DNA from 4 places in the Pradoshia sp. TA40_28 genome. Region 4 is predicted to be linked to each of the others. Evidence: predicted binding sites of a transcription regulator. Region 4 holds the regulator's gene; each other region holds the start of a gene.

Region 1 (3,218 bases), on a different contig from region 4:
GCCTCTTTTGTATTACAAAAAGGAATTGAATATTTCCGGTCCGTGAATCAAAATCCAATCCTTACAAGAGCGTCCAGCCTGTTTGCGAAATTAACCTTGAACTCGTTTGACGGATTAATCGTTGATTATAATGATAAGGATGAAGAAGTTCTGATGGGTCTTAGGAATAACGAAAAAATTGGAATTGAAGCGATGAGTGATGGGACAAAAGACCAATTATATTTATCTTTAAGGGTGGCCAGTATTGAAAAATATTGCGAAGAAAATGAGCCTATTCCGTTTATCGTGGATGACATTTTAGTTCACTTTGATAATGAACGATCAAAAATCACATTATCTATTTTAAAAGAATTATCTAAAAAGACTCAGGTGATTTTTTTCACTCATCATTATCATTTAGTTCATTTATTGGAGCAAACACTTGATGGAGAGGATTATCAAATGATTCACATCCATAAAGAGGCAGTCATGAGTTGAATGAAAAAAGACCAATTCACATTTTTATGAATTGGTCTTTTTCTGTTTGTTTTTAAGTATGAATTATTTTATATTTTCCTTTTTCTCTGTGATTTCCGTGATTTTATTCATGTTATCCTGTAATTGAAGCTTAGTGCTTGATTTACTTAAGAATTGGTATAACATTCCTACAAAAATCGCTCCACCGACAATATTACCTAACGTAACTGGAATCAAATTGTAGATGGCATTTCCGATTGTAATAGTATCAGGGTGTGGAGAGACTAATGCAATTGAGAATAATGATAAATTCGCAATGCTATGCTCAAAACCTGATGAGAAGAATAAAAATACGACTGCAATCATCATTGCCATTTTAGCTCCGTCACCTTTTACCTGGCTAGGCAAGTAACAAGCTAAACAAACAAGCCAGTTACAAAGGATCCCTTTAAAGAATAAAGCTGTAACAGACCCATGCATTTTATAAGATACAATTTCATGCATTAAATGGTCATTTGGAATGTGGCTGAATATACCTGTAAGATAAAATAAAACAGCGAAGAAAATGGCTCCAACAGCATTTCCAAGATAGCAAGCGCCCCAGTTTCGACCTAAATCTCTTAGTGTAACCGCATCACGCATATAGGCAACAGTGAAATAAGCTGTATTACCCGTAAAGAGCTCTGCACCGCCATAAATAATTAAAATCAATGCAATTCCAAAGAAAAGTGCAGGGAATAGGTAAGCGAAAGGTGAGTCCGCTACTCTGAAATATTCTCCTGTTCTAAAGCAGGTAATGATAACAAAACCTACAAAAATTCCTGCCATCATTGCTCTTAAGAAATAATGGAGTGGGAAATGGTCTAACAACCTTTTCTTTTTATTGGCAAGGGCAACTAAATATTGTAATCCTTGTTCTTCCATGATGTTAAATCCTCCTGTGATGAAAAAATGTCCATTTAATAAACTACTATGACTTCTTTAATTAATCAATAAGTATGTGAAATTATTCACTTTTCTGATAGGCTCTTTTCTTCAATTGAGGTAAATCATGCTTAATCGTGTGATTATCTTCCAAGAAATACGGGTAAAGAAAGGATAAGGATGGTGATTATTTTGAAAAATAAAATCTTAAAAAGAGTCATTGCTGCAGCTGCACCACTAGTGATCAGTTATATAACAAAGAAATTAACGAATAGAAAAAAAGTAGCTTAAGGAACGGGCATTATTGCTCGTTTTTTTTATGTAAACTTACTTTGCCCAAATAGTTGATGAAATACTTGAATGAACTCGAATTGACTGTGATTCACTACATATGAGAAAATATGACTGTTTGATTAAAACTTATGGTTCGCCTATTCACATATTAATTTTCTACATGGTATAGTTGATAAGATGTATTTAAGGATTCCAATTATATAGGGGTCACCACTCTTAATAGGTTTGGGGATCAAATAGCAATTTTAGTGCATTTAGCTAGCTTTGATGTATGATTGGAGATACCAGAAAATGAATAGTTGTCAGAAAGTTTCACTATATATAAAAGGATGGCTCACATGACTAATTTAAAAGAACAGATTGAATCAAGAAGAACCTTCGCGATTATTTCTCACCCGGATGCAGGTAAAACAACATTAACAGAAAAATTGCTGTTATTTGGAGGCGCAATCCGTGATGCGGGTACTGTAAAAGGACGTAAAACGGGGAAATACGCGACAAGTGACTGGATGGAAATTGAGAAACAGCGTGGAATTTCTGTAACGTCCAGTGTTATGCAGTTTGATTATAATGGGACGCGTGTTAATATCCTTGACACACCTGGCCACCAAGATTTCAGTGAAGATACGTATCGTACGTTAATGGCAGTGGACAGCGCGGTTATGATTATTGACGCAGCCAAAGGGATAGAAGCACAGACACTGAAATTATTTAAGGTCTGCCGTATGAGAGGCATTCCAATCTTTACATTTATTAATAAAATGGACCGACAAGGTAAATTACCGCTAGAGCTATTGGCTGAGCTGGAAGAGGTACTTGGAATAGAGTCTTATCCAATGAACTGGCCTATCGGGATGGGGAAAGACTTCCTCGGGATCTATGATCGCTATTACAACCGGATTGAAATGTTTAAAGCCGAGGATGAAGAACGATATCTGAAATTAAACAATGAAGGTGAAGTAGCAGGAGACCATTATATTGTTGAATCTCCTTTATATGAGCAAACATTGGAAGAAGTTCTCTTGTTAAATGAAGCAGGCAATGAATTCTCACGAGAAAAAGTACGAAATGGCGAATTAATTCCTGTATTTTTTGGGAGTGCTCTGACGAACTTTGGTGTTCAAACATTTTTGGATACGTATCTAGAGTTTGCGCCAAAACCTCAAGCTCGGCCTTCTTCCATAGGTCCAGTTGAACCGATTCAGGATACTTTCTCAGGATTTATATTTAAAATACAAGCTAATATGAATCCAATGCACCGTGACCGAATTGCATTCTTACGTATATGTTCCGGAAAATTTGAACGAGGAATGACTGTCCAATTGAGCCGAACTGGCAAACCAATGAAACTAAATAATTCAACACAATTTCTTGCTGAGGAAAGAAACAATGTTGCTGAGGCAGTAGCAGGAGATATTATTGGATTATATGATACAGGAACTTATCAAATTGGCGATACATTAACTTCAGGAAAAGAAGCATTCTCATTTGAGCGATTGCCTCAATTTACACCTGAAATGTTTGTACGTGTCAGTGCCAAAAAC
Region 2 (3,218 bases), on a different contig from region 4:
GAAATATTTCCAATCAGAAGAGACCGGCCAATTATTAAATGCAGTTGGAGAAAATATATTTATCTGTGACAATACCTTTACGATCGTATTTATTAACCGTTATGCCGAACAATTAATACAGCGCCTAAGCCCTTTTACCGGTCTATTGAGTGTAGAGGATTTTATCGGAAAAAACATATCCGACTTTCATCGATCAAATGGAAGCCGCCAACGGACAATACTCGCTAATGGACCGTTCCCTTATACGAGCAGAATCATATTATTTAATACATATACTGCCAGCATTGTTGTAAACCCCTTTTCATTCAACGATGGTTCAACCGGGTATATGCTTACTTGGAAGGATGTAACAGATTATGAAGAAGAATTGAACAAAGGGCAATCGATGATGGAAGAAATGTACGCCCCAATCATTAAAACCATCCTTGATGATGTACTATTAATGCCTATTACTGGATCTATATCTGAGGATCGTCTCCAGAAGATTAAAGAGAAGGCTTTAGAAGAAAGCTCGGATAAACAAGCTTCATTTATGGTTATTGATTTTACTGGCATGACTTCATTAGATGAAGGATATATCGTAATGGAATTGGAAATCATCTCTCAATCTCTTGTTCTATTAGGTACAGAAGTCATTTATACAGGACTTTCCACTACTCTAGTTCGCCAAATTGTAAGCCAGGGCACCCAAATAAAAAATGAAACATTTGCTACGTTTAATCAGGCCATGCATTATATCTGTAAATTAAAAGGCTACCAATTAATAAAATATTGAACTCTGTTTACAGCTTGATTTTCTTAAATCAAGCTATTCTTTTTGTCAACTAATATGCAAACTTAGGACAATTGATCTACCCTTCTTTGTGACAATATTGTTTCATAAATTTTAATTAATTATAATAATTTTAGTTTAATTATAGATATTTACCATTCTACGTACTAATATAACTATTATAAATAGTCATTATAAAAACAACTAATTAATAACATGTACATAGGGATAAACCTATTATGTAATTAGAGTTATTAAAAACCCATCACTTCATTCACACAGAAATAATTAGTTGCTTGTATAATAAAGATGACAGAATTTTTATAAATGGTTTTTTTTAATCAACTTTGTGAATGAATGAACAATATATAACGATTTGAAAGGTGTGAACAGGTAAATGGAAGTATTGGATCTCGCTCGTTTTCAATATGCAGCAACTACAATCTATCACTTCTTCTTTGTACCGCTCTCCATCGGATTGGTATTTTTAGTTGCTATCATGGAAACATTATACTTTTTTAAGAAAAAAGAAATTTATCTGAACATGGCAAAGTTTTGGGGACATATTTTCCTTATCTCATTTGCTGTCGGAGTAGTTACAGGTATTATTCAAGAATTTCAATTTGGGATGAACTGGTCAGATTACTCCCGCTTTGTCGGTGATGTATTTGGTGTTCCATTAGCGATTGAAGCCTTACTGGCTTTCTTTTTAGAATCCACATTCATTGGTGTATGGATGTTTGGGCGTGACCGATTGCCAAAATGGGTTCACTTACTATCCATATGGCTTGTATCAATAGGTACCATTTTATCTGCATTATTTATTCTTGCTGCGAATTCTTTTATGCAGGAACCTGTTGGGATTGTGGTGGAGAATGGAAAAGCTGTACTAAATGATTTCGGTGCTTTTATCACAAATCCTCAGCTGCTTGTTGAGTTTCCACATACGGTTCTTGGCGCTTTTGCAACAGGAGCATTCGTAGTCGGTGGTATCAGTGCATTTAAAATACTGAAAAAACAAGACCTGGAAGTATTTAAGAAATCATTTACGATTGCTATGATTGTAGCGATGATCTCAGGACTTGGAATTGCCTTTACTGGTCACTGGCAGGCACAACATTTAATGTCCTCACAGCCTATGAAAATGGCAGCAAGTGAAGCACTGTGGGAAGACAGTAGTGACCCGGCAAGCTGGTCAGCGATTGCCAATATTGATGCAGAAAATCGTGAAAATAAGTGGTCTCTTGAAATTCCCTTTGCTTTGAGTATCCTTGCCTATAACAGCTTTGAAGGTTCTGTCGAAGGAATGAATACACTTCAGGATAAATATACAAAGCTTTATGGTGAAGGAGATTATATCCCGCCTGTTAATGCTGTATATTGGAGCTTCCGCATTATGGTAATCTCTGGAGTTATGATAATGGGATTAGCAGCATTGGGACTGCTATTTATCAAGAAAAATAGTTTAGTGAATCAATCACTCTATTTAAAAGCAATGGTTGGCGCAATTGCCCTTCCATTTATGGCCAATACGGCAGGCTGGATTATGACTGAAATTGGACGCCAGCCATGGACAGTTTTTGGTTTCTTTACGACGGCACAATCCGTATCTCCAAATGTAACAGCAGGAGAGCTGCTAACATCAATCATTGTATTTTTAGGAGCCTATACCGTTCTTGCTGTCGTATTAATCAATCTTATTGTGAAAGAGGTTAAAAAGGGGCCTAACAACACAATCGATACAAAACCAGATGTAGATTTATTTGACAAGGAGGCCTTCGGAGCATGAGTTTAAATGAGTTATGGTTTATCCTTGTAGCTGTGTTATTTATCGGATTCTTCATTTTAGAAGGATTTGACTTTGGAGTTGGAATGTCAACCCGCTTTCTCGCTCGAAACCAAAAGGAGCGTAATCAACTGGTTTCTACCATCGGTCCCTTCTGGGATGCAAACGAGGTTTGGCTTATTACAGCCGGTGGCGCAATCTTTGCTGCATTCCCCGAATGGTACGCGACAATGTTCAGCGGATATTATCTTCCATTTGTTTTATTCCTCTTGGCACTGATTGTGCGGGGAGTAGCCTTTGAATTCAGACACAAGGTACACGAAAAATGGATCAGCTTTTGGGATTGGATGATATTTGTTGGCAGTATCATTCCTGCATTTGTACTGGGTGTTTTATTTACCAGCCTTGTACGCGGTATGCCAATTGATGCTTCTAAAAATATGTACGCAAGCTTTGGAGATTATTTTGATCCCTACTCGATCGTTGGCGGAATTGCTATGATTGTGTTATGCCTTGTTCATGGTTTAACATTCATCGGCATTCGGACAGAAGGTCCAATCCGCGAACGTGCAAGATCTCTAGTATCAAAAATATATTTGATACTTTTGGCAGGTCTTATTGTTTTTGCTGTACTAACCTATACGATGACAGACTTATTTA
Region 3 (3,218 bases), on a different contig from region 4:
AAGCAAAGCAGGGAAATGCCAAGTCACCGTGCGCTTTATTCTTGGGTATTTCAATCAAAGATAAGCATGTCTCAAGTGCTAAATCATCCTTGGTTAGTTCATTAATATGAGAAGCCACATCCATTTTAATATCCATACTTTTAACCTCCAATGTTAAAATAATAAAAAAAGCCCGTCTCTTAATAATTATTAAGAGACGAGCTTGTAAACCCGCGGTACCACTCTGCTTGTTCTAATGAACCACCTTATCTTTATAACGGAAAGACCGGCCCAAACTACTAAAAGATGTTCGAATGAGCATTTCAGAAGCGCGTTCCTTAAAATCACCAATACCAGGCTCCCACTACTCCCGGCTCGCTATAATCTGTATTTTAAGTACTATTCTTCCTCAAAAATTGTATCAATATTTATTTATATACGAATAGTATAAATGGTCTAAAAAGAATGTCAATATATACTATGATTTTTGGAGGATTAACTTGCTCATTACTGCACAAATAGGTATACAATAGAATTATAATACTTGGCGAAGGGAGTATTCTACTATCATGAATAAAGAGAAAAGGCTGGCTATTATTAAGCAAGTAATCCAGAATAATGAGATTAAAACTCAGGAGCAGCTGGTTGAAGAATTATCAAAGCAAGGATTACATATTACTCAAGCTACCATTTCCAGAGATATTCGGGAATTAAGCTTAGTAAAATATCCATCGAAGACCGGTGGGACGAAATATGGCTTTATTGGGGAGCATAAGTACAATGATACAATGAAACTCCGGAAAAAAATGCAGGATGCCCTACTGAATATAGAAAGAATTGAATATTTTATTATCATTAAAGCATTACCAGGTCATGCACACTCATTTGGAGCCATTTTAGATGAGCTTGATTGGGATGAAAAAGCAGCAACGATATGCGGGAATGACACATGTATGATTATTTGTCGGACAGTTACTCAAGCAGAGGTGCTGGAAGAAAGACTAAAATCGATTGCAAATTTGTAAGAAAAATATTTTAAACATTTAGAGTATTTTATGCATGAAAATATACATACATTTATCCTGTTAAGTAGGTATTGTGAAGAGATTATTAAATATTCATACAAGAAATAGTTTATTTAAAGAGATTTATGTGAAGATTTACACATTATTTATGTGAAAAATCTCACATATCTTTTTTTTCACTCCTGTACACTAAAAATGTAAGAAAAATAAGGTGTGCAGGAGGAAAGGCAAGATGACAAATCCAATTCATGTTACTTCTGAAATTGGTACGTTAAAAACAGTTATGTTAAAGCGTCCTGGAAAAGAAGTAGAAAATCTTACTCCAGAATATCTGGAGAGGCTATTATTTGATGATATCCCGTATTTGCCGATTATTCAGGAAGAGCACGATTATTTTGCTAATACATTAAGAGATCAAGGAGTAGAAGTATTATACCTTGAAAAGCTAGTTGCTGAATCGTTAACAAATCCTGAAGTGAAAGAAGAATTTGTTAGTCGTATGCTGGAAGAAAGTAACGCAAAGGTACAGGGTACTTTCGAAAACCTTAAAGAGTACTTATTATCTTTTTCAAATGAAGATATGATAGAAAAAATTATGTCTGGTATCCGTAAAAATGAACTGGAAATCAGCAAAAGAAAACATCTGTATGAATTAATGGAAGACCATTATCCATTCTATACAGATCCAATGCCAAACCTTTATTTTACGCGTGACCCGGCAGCGGCAATTGGAAATGGGTTAACGATTAATAACATGCGTGAGCCTGCAAGACGCAGAGAATCCATGTTTATGGAGTACATTATTAAACATCATCCAAGATTTGCTGGTAAAGATGTTCCTGTATGGCTTGACCGTACTTATAATAACCCGATTGAGGGTGGAGATGAGCTGGTATTAAGCCCAGAAGTAGTCGCAATTGGAGTTTCAGCCAGAACTTCCGCTAAAGCAATCGAAAAGTTTGCATTGAACATCTTGAATAAACAGGAGCAATTCAAGAAAGTAGTCGCTATTGAAATACCAAAAACTCGTGCATTTATGCATCTGGATACTGTATTTACAATGGTAGATTACAATAAATTTACGATGCACCCAATGATTCAAGGACCTGGCGGAAAAATGAATATCTATATTCTTGAAAAAGGTGCTGATGAGAATTCAGTATCCATTACTCACCGTACAGATCTTAAAGAAACTTTGAGAGAAGTACTTGAATTGCCTGAGCTTGAAATCATTCTTTGCGGTGATGGAGATGAAATCGCAGCTCCACGTGAACAGTGGAATGATGGCTCCAACACATTAGCGATTGCACCAGGTGTGGTTGTTACATATGATCGAAACCAAGTGTCAAATAGAGTCCTTCGTGAACATGGTGTCAAGGTTATTGAGATCAAAAGCTCGGAATTGGCTCGCGGTCGTGGGGGCCCACGCTGCATGAGTATGCCGCTTGTACGTGAAGATATTTAATCAATAGATAGAAGTCAGTTATCTTTGGAAGGAGAAGTTGTAATGATTAAAACAAGACCAGATCTTAAAGGTAGAAGTTTCTTGGCTGAAAAAGATTTCACTGAAGAAGAATTCTTACACATGATTAATTTTGCCGCTGAGTTAAAAGAAAAGAAAAAACAAGGCATTCCACATCGTTATATGGAAGGTAAAAATATTGCCCTATTATTTGAAAAGCCATCCACACGTACTCGTTGTGCATTTACGGTAGCTTGTACTGATTTAGGTGCACATCCGGAATACTTAGGAAAAGATGACATTCAACTTGGTAAAAAAGAATCCATCGAAGACACTGCTAAAGTATTGGGTCGCATGTTTGATGGTATCGAATTCCGTGGCTTCGAGCATTCAAAGGTGGAAGCTTTAGCTGAGCACTCCGGAGTACCTGTATGGAATGGTCTTACAGATTTATGGCATCCAACACAAACATTGGCAGATTTCTTAACAGTACAAGAAAATATCGGCCATTTAAAAGGCGTTAAATTTGTATATGTTGGAGATGGACGTAACAATGTTGCGAACAGCTTATTAGTTGGTGGAGCAAAAGTTGGTATGGATGTACGTATTTGCTCTCCTGAATCCTTATTCCCTGAAGCTTCTATTGTAGAGCTTGCTGAAGAATTAGCTAAGGAATCCAATGGTCGCATTACGATTACTTCTAATGTTGAAGAAGCGGTTTCCGGAGCAGATGTAATCTATACAGATGTTTG
Region 4 (3,218 bases):
TCAGCTTCTTGTTTTTGTAAGCTTTCAAAAACAGAAATCATTTCATCCCAAATAGAACGATCTGATTGTAGGCCTGTATTTTGGGCCAAGTATCCAATCGAAACTTCCTTAGGTTTATAGATTTCTCCGCCGTCATGTGAAAGGTGCCCGGCAATGATTTTAAGCAGGGTAGATTTACCTGCACCGTTTCTGCCAACAAGAGCAATCCGGTCTTTCGTTTGAATTTCGAGCTTAATATTAGATAAAATTGCTTCAGCACCATAGTATTTGGATACATTATTAACTTGTAAAATAATCATTATTCTCACCTCAGAAAATACATACCTTAAGTGTAGCCTACAGGGGACAAGCACTGCAACTTAATAGAAAAATTGTGAACGTCCACACAAAAATTACCAAAAACATTTAAAATATTATAAAATAGGAATAGGAGAAGAACCTTGAGTTTATTTCCCTATTTTAAATAAGGGAAAAACTCGTATGGTAGTTGTAAGAAATAATCAGAATTCCTGTTGCATAATCCTATTGTTTTACTAAATAGATGAAATTGCGATAATATAACGAATCCATAAAATAAATATATAAGAATAGGCTCAGGATAGCAGGAATTATGGCAACAAAGAAAACTTCTGATATAATTCTTATGTGTCACCCAATTGCATGAAAAGGAAATAGTTATTGATTTGATTTTGGGAAAGACGCTAACAAGAATAAAAATTATTCGTTCCACTGTAAGTACTGATATTGAAATAGAGGCTTTAATAGCCGCTTTTAGCCGCTTCATTAACTGTTTATGGGTTTGAGCAAAGTGTTAGATGAAGGTATGGCTTGGGGATATAACCAATTAGGACCAGCAAAGCCAACTTGATCATATGGAATACTGATTGACTAGATAGAAAAGGGAGAAGGGAATTCATTTTGCAGGAAAATACTAAAATACCGCAGGCTACAGCCAAGCGACTGCCATTATATTATCGATTCATACAGAATTTACACGCATCAGGAAAACTACGAGTTTCTTCCGCTGAGTTAAGTGAGGCTGTAAAAGTAGATTCAGCCACCATAAGAAGAGATTTCTCATACTTTGGAGCTTTGGGCAAAAAGGGCTATGGTTACAATGTAAATTATCTATTATCCTTTTTTAGAAAGACCTTGGATCAAGATGAAATTACAAAGGTTGCTCTGATTGGAGTCGGTAACCTGGGTACAGCATTCTTAAACTATAATTTCATGAAAAATAATAATACAAAGATTGAAATGGCGTTTGATGTTTCTCCTGACAAAGTAGGAACCTTGATTGGAGATGTTCCGCTGTTCCATATGGATGATTTAGAGAAAAAATTGGCTAAGCAAGATATTAAAGTAGCCATTTTAACGGTTCCTTCGCAGGTTGCCCAATCGATTACCGACCGTTTAGTATCCGCGAACATCAAGGCTATTTTGAATTTTACGCCGGCACGACTAAATGTGCCTGACAGCATTCGGGTTCACCATATTGACCTTGCAGTAGAATTGCAATCATTAGTTTATTTCCTTAAACATTATCCATCTGGAAACACGGAAGAATCAGAATAAAAAAATCTCGAAGGTTAATACCTTCGAGATTTTTTTTATTCCTTTGGTTTTTCATTTTTCATTTTTTTAATTTGCTTATGAATCATTAATAAGCGGATTCCTGAACCAACATCTAGTGTGGCTAGTATAATTAAGAAATAGGTGAAGAAATCCCAACCGCTGCGTGATACATTTTGAACAGCGAAAAAGATAAAAATAGCACCTAAAATTAAATAAGTTGTTGCCATATACAAGGGTGAACGTCTCATAATAAACCTCCGATAAAGCTTTGAACTTTATTAAGCTCTTCCATATATTTTTCTATATCTTCTTTTAAAACTGATTGCACGATTACGACTAGTGTATTCATAGCCACATGAGCAAAAATAGGAACGATGATTCTCTTTGTTTTAACATATAAATAGGCAAATGTGAATCCCATTGCCGTATAAAGCAGGATATGGACAAACTCCATATGAGCCACAGCAAAAATAAGCGAACTGATTAACGCACTTAGGAAAAAGTTCAATCGTTTATGTAAGGTACCAAATACAATTTTCCTAAAAACAATTTCTTCTAAAATGGGCCCCAGTATTGAACTGACGATTATAACAGCCGGCACGGCCTCAATTAGGGCTAGAATATTTTGTGTGTTTTCAGAGCCAGTTGGAATGCCCATAGTTTGTTCAATGGTACCTGCAAGGGATTGTGAAAACAAGGCTAGGAATATCCCACCAATAGCCCATCCGACTGATGCTCCAACACTTGCGCGATCAGATATGTCTCTATTATTTCTTTCATGTCTCAAAAGAAATAGAGTAATGATGAAGGCAAGAATGAAACTTATTACAATCCAATACCCCGCTGCCAATATCCTCGCCCGTTCCAAGGGAATATCTGTGTTCGAGAAGTAGGCCAACATTAATGGCCCTCCAAGAATAGAAGAAAATTGCATAGCTATATAGGTGATTAAAATTGACCAATAATGTTTTTTCAAATCAAAAAAGCTCCCTTAATCATTTATATATGTTCAAAAACGTATATCTTTAATTTTAACCGTTTTTACCTCATAGTTACAATCACGAAACATTTTCCTTTGACTCCACTACCATATTTATATAAAAAAGGATATTTTAACTCGTTTTGGGGAAGATAATTAAATGATGATAAAATTTAAAAATTTTAACTTATATCACTTGCAAATCATTGTCTATTTATTTAAACTATAAATTGTGTTAGCACTCAACGTTAAAGAGTGCTAATAAAAATGGAGATAACTTTAAGGAGGTAGTTTTACTTGTTAAAGCCACTAGGAGATCGCGTTGTGATTGAACTTGTCGCACAAGAGGAAAAAACTGCAAGCGGCATCGTGTTACCAGACACTGCCAAAGAAAAACCATCTGAAGGCAAAATTGTAGCGGTAGGAACAGGCCGTGTCCTTGAGAATGGTGAGCGTGTAGGATTGGAAGTATCTGAAGGCGATCATATTATCTTCTCTAAATATGCAGGTACAGAAGTTAAATTCGAAGGTAAAGAATACTTAATTTTACGTGAAAGCGACATTTTGGCCGTTATTGCTTAATTAAAATGTCGATTAAAAAATAACATACTAAAAACTTTGAGGAGGTAATTTTCGTATGGCAAAAGATATTAAATTTAGTGAA

Evidence for each region. Region 4 encodes Rex, which represses fermentation and respiration genes when NADH is low (regulators of the CRP and FNR family bind a similar motif). Its sites were predicted from a motif close to TTGTGAAATATTTCACAA; they were not measured.
Region 1: a site for Rex is predicted at 1,455-1,472, ahead of AC58NB_RS09810 (formate/nitrite transporter family protein). Genes of this name have one in related genera too.
Region 2: a site for Rex is predicted at 1,120-1,137, ahead of AC58NB_RS12105 (cytochrome ubiquinol oxidase subunit I). Genes of this name have one in related genera too.
Region 3: a site for Rex is predicted at 1,153-1,170, ahead of arcA (arginine deiminase). Genes of this name have one in related genera too.

Annotation. Positions count from the first base shown of each region.
Region 1 is NZ_JCATZO010000006.1:100,829-104,046, reverse strand. Features, by position in the region: gene AC58NB_RS09815 (AAA family ATPase) at 1-477, shown strand, start outside; gene AC58NB_RS09810 (formate/nitrite transporter family protein) at 541-1,380, opposite strand; gene AC58NB_RS09805 (peptide chain release factor 3) at 2,013-3,218, shown strand, end outside.
Region 2 is NZ_JCATZO010000008.1:45,383-48,600, forward strand. Features, by position in the region: gene AC58NB_RS12100 (STAS domain-containing protein) at 1-775, shown strand, start outside; gene AC58NB_RS12105 (cytochrome ubiquinol oxidase subunit I) at 1,170-2,561, shown strand; gene cydB (cytochrome d ubiquinol oxidase subunit II) at 2,558-3,218, shown strand, end outside.
Region 3 is NZ_JCATZO010000010.1:40,904-44,121, forward strand. Features, by position in the region: gene argS (arginine--tRNA ligase) at 1-136, opposite strand, end outside; T-box leader at 190-401, opposite strand; gene argR (arginine repressor) at 549-1,004, shown strand; gene arcA (arginine deiminase) at 1,237-2,469, shown strand; gene argF (ornithine carbamoyltransferase) at 2,512-3,218, shown strand, end outside.
Region 4 is NZ_JCATZO010000016.1:5,025-8,242, forward strand. Features, by position in the region: gene AC58NB_RS16050 (ABC-F family ATP-binding cassette domain-containing protein) at 1-299, opposite strand, end outside; gene AC58NB_RS16055 (cyclic pyranopterin monophosphate synthase MoaC) at 599-664, shown strand; gene AC58NB_RS16060 (redox-sensing transcriptional repressor Rex) at 916-1,575, shown strand; gene AC58NB_RS16065 (YdiK family protein) at 1,611-1,823, opposite strand; gene AC58NB_RS16070 (CPBP family intramembrane glutamic endopeptidase) at 1,820-2,551, opposite strand; gene groES (co-chaperone GroES) at 2,852-3,136, shown strand; gene groL (chaperonin GroEL) at 3,192-3,218, shown strand, end outside.